2 linked regions of the Thermopolyspora flexuosa genome follow. The protein of the gene in region 2 interacts with the protein of the main gene of each other region in a pairwise test. Links are inferred from orthologs where the notes say so. Each region holds a gene or a part of one and is shown on either strand. Other genes may lie near its edges.

What was found. The genes of interacting proteins can lie anywhere in the genome.
Region 1: the proteins of glp (region 2) and mobA interact in binary tests that used the Escherichia coli proteins (3 or more experiments, as listed by UniProt). The link is inferred for Thermopolyspora flexuosa from one-to-one orthologs.

What each region holds. Positions count from the first base shown.
Region 1 is NZ_VFPQ01000001.1:5,030,708-5,033,804, reverse strand. The notes cover bases 168-3,097. They hold mobA (molybdenum cofactor guanylyltransferase), read right to left. Parts: upstream 2,109-3,097; coding sequence 1,227-2,108; downstream 168-1,226. Other genes in these bases: FHX40_RS21555 (hypothetical protein), read right to left, coding at 2,202-2,519; FHX40_RS21565 (helix-turn-helix domain-containing protein), read left to right, coding at 168-1,122. Outside these bases: more of FHX40_RS21565, read left to right, coding at 1-167. UniProt on the Escherichia coli protein: Transfers a GMP moiety from GTP to Mo-molybdopterin (Mo-MPT) cofactor (Moco or molybdenum cofactor) to form Mo-molybdopterin guanine dinucleotide (Mo-MGD) cofactor.
Region 2 is NZ_VFPQ01000001.1:206,588-209,579, reverse strand. The notes cover bases 14-2,838. They hold glp (molybdotransferase-like divisome protein Glp), read right to left. Parts: upstream 2,112-2,838; coding sequence 915-2,111; downstream 14-914. Other genes in these bases: galU (UTP--glucose-1-phosphate uridylyltransferase GalU), read right to left, coding at 2,163-2,838; moaC (cyclic pyranopterin monophosphate synthase MoaC), read right to left, coding at 339-839; FHX40_RS00935 (MogA/MoaB family molybdenum cofactor biosynthesis protein), read right to left, coding at 14-342. Outside these bases: more of FHX40_RS00935, read right to left, coding at 1-13; more of galU, read right to left, coding at 2,839-2,992. UniProt on the Escherichia coli protein: Catalyzes the insertion of molybdate into adenylated molybdopterin with the concomitant release of AMP.

The sequences.
Region 1 (3,097 bases), 4.8 Mb from region 2 along the record:
CAGGTCGGCCAACTCAGGCTGCTGTTCGAACGCCTATCCGAGGCCGCCATGTCCCCCGAAGAGTCCGCGGAGCTGTGCGAGTTGTACGGCGTCGAACGTGATCAGCTTCGGCAGGGCGTTACCGGACCAGGACACGATGTTGAGGGAGACGATCCGATGAGGCGCCGAGCCCTCCTGACCACAGCCGCGACCATACCCGTGGGGCTCGTGGTGGCCTTCGATGACGCGCTGGATGTGCCGCCGGAGCCGGAACGGCCCGAGGACCTTCCGCAGATCCGCAGGCGGCTGGCGGAGGCACGCCGGTTGTGGGACGCCAGTGCCCTTACGACGCTCATGGCGACCCTGCCGGGCACGTTGGCGGCGGCGCGGGAGGCCGCCGAGCGGATCGACGTCCCTGCGGCGTGGGCGCTCGCCGCGGCCGTGCACGACGTGGCGACAGACACCCTCAACAAGATCGGACACAAGCGGTCCGCGCGGATCACCGCGGACCGATCGGTGCTGCTGTCGGCGCGCTCGGGCAGCCCGGTTGCGATGGGTGCCTCCGCTCGGGCACTGGGGATGATGCTGCGTACCACCGGCCGATACCCGCAAGCGTTGCGGGTCGTTGATGGGGCGGCATCCCGGCTGGAGTCGGCCGGACTTCGCACACCGGCCCAGGCGGGGATGTATGTGCGGCTGCTGTGTACCTCTGCCTACACGCTGGCCGGTGCTGGGGATCGAGTGCGGGCGTTCGAGCGTCTCGCGGAGGCTGAACGCGCCGCGCGTCGCCTACCACCGCAGCAGGCTGAGGTGGCGCTGCCGTTCGTATTGCTGTATCGGGTCAACCTCAACCACGTCCTTGGTGACCCGGGCGCAGGCCTGCACGTCGGCAGGCGGCTGAAGGAGGAGATGTACCCCACCCCGGAGCGGAAGGCACGGCTGTGGACGGACATCGCGCGTGTGGCATGGCCTACGGGTGACGTGGAGCAGGCGGCTGAGGCATTGATCAAGGCGCATGCGTACGCGCCTGCCGAGGTGCGTGACCGGCCGTCCATCCGGGCGATCGCCGACGAGCTGGTGCAGCGGCACCCGAGGGTGCCGGGCGCGCGGGAGCTTGCCACGGCGATCGGGCACCCCTTGTGATCCTGGGCCTAAAGGACATGCCAACCCCGGAGGACATTGCGATCGGGTGCACCCTGCGTCGGTCGGTTGGCGTACCGCATTGGTGACACCGGTCGCGGGCGCCGTCACAGGTCCACGGGACGTCGCCGGCGGGAATGCGGAGATCCTGCGGCGTCTGCACCGCCGGTGTCCGCCACCAGGAAAACGACATGGTCCCCGGCGACCAGGGGCAACAGCGCGTCCGGGGGCACCTCCTCGCCGTTCAGCCTGACGGCGATGTCAAGGGCCGGCGACAGGCCGACGGCCGTGGCCGCCTCGGCGAGGGTCGCCGCCCGGACGCTGTGCCGTACCGGCGTGTCGTCTCGCTCGACGGTGACCGGTGGCGCGGGGCGGGCGCGGGCCGCGGCGTAGTCCTCGGGGGTGTTGACGTTCGTCACCGATTCGAGTGACGGGTCGCAGGCGGCGAGGTCGGGGTCGGTGAGGAGGCGGGGCTCGTCGAGCCAGGCCACGGTGCAGTGCTGGAAGAGCATGCCGGGGCGCAGGTCGCCCTTGGCGAGGAGGTCGGCGACGAGACCGGCGAGCGAGGTGCGGTACGCGGCGGCGAGCGGCTGGCGGTAGCCGCCGACCACGGGGAGGGCCAGGTCCGCGGGGGAGTCGGCCAGCTCGCGGAGTACGCGGCGGACGAAGGCCGGGTGGAGGAACGGCATATCGGTGGAGCAGACGAACGCGGTCTCGGCCGCGTCGGCGACCGCGGCGAGGCCGACGGCGAGGCCCTGCATGGGGCCGCGGCCCTCCACCGGGTCCTCGGTCACGGTGACGCCCGCGGGCAGATGGGGCAGGCGTTGGCCGGGGGCGGCCACCACGACGACGGGGCCGCCGACGGTACGGCGCAGCACGGCGGCCGTCCGGTACAGCAGCGTCGAGCCGTGCCAGTCCAGCCAGGCCTTCGGCGTGCCCATCCGGGTCGAACGGCCGCCCGCGAGCACCACACCCGCGGCGGTACGCATGCCCGCATGCTAGGCCATCGGCCGCGCGGCCCCGCCGTACCGGCCGGCCGTACCGGGAGGCGCGGGGCGGGTGGCTCCCGCGCCCCCGGCGGGTCACACCACCAGGCCGCCGGTGGCCCGGATGTTCTGGCCGGTGATCGTCAGCCCGATGGCGACCCCCTCGCGCCAGGTCGCCGACGCGTCGACGGTGAAGTCCGCGCGTGGCCCGGTGACGAGCCCGCTCCCGTTCGTTATGTCGATCACCACCGTCGTGGCGGTGAGCGGAAGGATCCGGTGCCGGGCCGCCGAGCCGGGCCGCGAGCGGAAGGCCGAGTAGCCGACGACGTACGGCAGCAGCCGCGGGTCCGGTGCCCGGGAGACCGACTCACACGGCGCCGCCCGCTCCTCCGCCGGGATCGCGTGAAGGCTCACGCGGCCATCCTCGCCCGGGAACGGCCGTGCCGTACACCCGCGCGGCCGCGGTGCGCGCCGGTCGGGGTTCGGCCTCTGACGCGCCGCTGTTTGTCACCTTTCGCCAAACAAGCCCCACAGGTTTCAGTGGTCTCACCTCCTGGCCGCGTCCGTCGCCGGCCCGCCCGCCGGGAGGCCCGCCGGGGCCGGTGCCGCACGGCCGGTACGGCTCGGCACGCCGTGGCCGGAATGCCCGGGAAAACCGGAAACCACCTTTACAGATGTGAGTCGGCAAGGGCGTCGGCCCGGGCGCGGGAAGCGCGGCGCGAGCCGCCGCACGAGACCGCCGCGAATCCGGCGTACGCGCGCTCGCCCCACCGCCCGGCCGTACCGGCGGTCGAAAGGCCCGGCACGGGGACCGTGCCGTCCGGACTTATCAGGTTTTGACGAGCTTGGAAATGCGTGAGCCGGACCCCCGAACCCTGCGTATCTCCGGGCAGCACAGCCGCAAGCTGACCGGCCACGTCGCAATCCGGATGGACAGACACGTCCCAGGAGGTTTCCGGCAGTGGTCGATGTCCAGGGGCGTGGACCGGTAG
Region 2 (2,992 bases):
GAGGCCGCGCGACAGGATCGAGGTGGGCACCTTATCCCGGTTGACCTGCCGGATCGCCTCGGCGATGCCGGGGATCTCCCGGTCGAGCACCCGCCGGGTCATCTCGGGGGTGAGGTCGGTGGGGGTGAGCCCGGTGCCACCGGTGGTGACGATCACGTCGTAGCCGTCGCGCACGCCGTCGCGCAGCGCGGTCTCGACCGCCTCGCCGTCGGGGATGACGAGCGGGCCGTCCACCTGCTCGCAGCCCGCGTCCTCCAGCAGCGAGACGAGCAGCGGGCCGGATTTGTCCGGATAGATGCCTTTGGATGCCCGGTTGGAGACCGTGATCGCGAGCGCCCTCACGAGGACGCCTCCGGGCCCTCGGCGGCGGCGTCCCGGGTCCACACGCCGGTCTTGCCGCCGGTCTTCTCCTCCACCCGCACGTCGCTGATGACGGCCGCCGGGTCCACGGCCTTGACCATGTCGATGAGCGCGAGCGCGGCCACGCTGACCGCGGTGAGCGCCTCCATCTCCACGCCGGTGCGGTCGGCGGTCTTCACCCGGGCGGAGATCTCCACGCCCGAGTCGACCACCGTCAGGTCGACCTTGACGCCGTGCAGCGCGATCGGGTGGCACAGCGGGATGAGGTCCGGGGTGCGCTTGGCGCCCTGGATGCCGGCGATGCGGGCCACGCCGAGCGCGTCGCCCTTGGGCACCTCGCCGGAACGCAGCAGCGCCACCGCCTCCGGCGACAGCAGCACGCGGCCGGTGGCGCGAGCCGTGCGCACGGTCACGTCCTTCGCGGACACGTCGACCATGCGGGCCGCACCGGTCTCGTCGATATGGGTCAGCCCACGCATATCGCCCTCCTGACCGGCCGCCGCCGGCAGTCGCTCAACCGTACGAATACCCCAGATCGTACGTCGGGCGCGTGCTCAGAGGGGAATGACCCGGACCGTGGCGCCCTTGGGCACCTCGGTGACGTCCTCGGGCACGACGATGAGCGCGTTCGCCGCGGCGAGCGCGCCGAGCTGGTGCGACCCCTGGCCGCGCACCGGCGACACCACGTCGCCGTCGAGCACGCCGCGCAGGAACGAGCGCTTGCCCTTGGGCGAGCGCAGCGGCGCGTCCACGGTCGCGGGCACGGTCTTCGGCGGGCCCGCGGGCAGGCCGCGCATCTTGTCCAGCGCGGGCCGGACGAACAGCACGAACGACACGAACGCCGACACCGGGTTGCCCGGCAGGCAGAAGATCGGCACCCGGTCCTCGCCGACCACGCCGAACCCCTGTGGCATGCCGGGCTGCATCGCGACCTTGTCGAACCGCACCGTGCCGAGCGGGGCGAGCGCCTCCTTGACCGGCTCGTACGCGCCCATCGACACCCCGCCGCTGGTGATCACCACGTCGGCCCGCACCAGCTGGGACTCCAGCCGGTCGAGGAACACGGCCGGGTCGTCGGTCACCGCCTCGGCGCGGTACGCCTCGGCCCCGGCCTGCCGTACCGCGCCGCAGAGGGTGTAGCTGTTCGACTCGTAGATCTTGCCGGGGGCCAGCGGCTCGCCCGGCGGCACGAGCTCCGCGCCGGTCGACATCACGACCACGCGCGGGCGCGGCAGCACCCGCGCCCGGCGCCGCCCCACCCCGGCGAGGATGCCGAGCTGGGCCGGGCCGATCGGCGTCCCGGCCGGGAGCACGACCTGGCCGGGCCGGACGTCCTCGCCGGCCCGGCGGATCGCGTTGCCCGGCTCGGGCGCGCGGCGGATCGCCACGCGCACCGTGCCGCCGTCGGTCCACTCCACCGGCACGACCGCGTCGGCGCCGCCGGGGACCGGGGCGCCGGTCATGATGCGTGCGGCCATGCCGCGGCCCACCGCGTACGTGCGTCCGTCCCCGGCCGCCACGTCGTCCATCACCGGCAACACGACCGGGCGCGTCTCGGACGCGCCGGCCACGTCCTCGGCCCGCACCGCGTAGCCGTCCATCGCGGAGTTGTCGAACGGCGGCAGCGGCAGCGGGGAGGTGACGTTCTCGGCGAGTACGGTGCCGAGCGCCTGGTCGAGATCGAGCTCGAGCGGGGTGACCGCCCGCACGGTCGCGAGGATCTCCTCCAGGTGCCGGTCGACGGGCTTCAGCGTGACGCCGTCACCGGGGCGTCGGGGATCGTGCACGTTGCCTATTGTGGCCTACCGGACCCGCTCCTCCACGAAGCGGCGCAGCCACGGCAGGAACTCGGGCGCGAGATCCTCGCGTTCCGCGGCGAACGTCACCACGGTGCGCAGGTACTCGGCCTTGTTGCCGGTGTCGTAGCGACGCCCGCGGAACAGCACGCCGTGGACGGGGCCGCCCTCGTCACGGTCCCGTCCCGCGAGCGTGAGCAGGGCGTCGGTGAGCTGGATCTCGCCGCCGCGGCCGGGCTTGGTCTCCTCCAGCACCTCGAAGACCGCCGGGTCGAGCACGTAGCGGCCGATCACCGCCCAGTTCGACGGGGCGTCCTCCGGGGCGGGCTTCTCCACCAGGTTGGTGACCCGCACCACGTCATCCTCCTCGGTGGGGGCGATCGCGGCGCAGCCGTACAGCGAGACCTGGTCCTTCGGTACCTCCATCAGCGCCACCACGCTGCCGCCGTACCGCCTGCGCACCTCGATCATGCGCTTGAGCAGCGGGTCGCGCGGGTCGATCAGGTCGTCACCGAGCAGACAGGCGAAAGGGTGGTCGCCCACGTGCTGCTTGGCGCACAGCACCGCGTGGCCGAGGCCCTTCGGCTCGCCCTGCCGTACGTAGTGCACGGTGGCGAGGTCGGCCGTCTCCAGCACCTGTGACAGCCGTACCTCGTCCCCCTTTGCGGCGAGCGCCTCCTCCAGCTCGTACGCTCGGTCGAAATGGTCCTCGATGGAACGCTTGTTCCGGCCCGTGACCAGCAGCACGTCGAGGAGTCCGGCGTCCACCGCCTCCTCGACCACATACTGAATGGCCGGCTTGTCGACGATGGGCAGCATCTCTTTCGGCGTTGCCT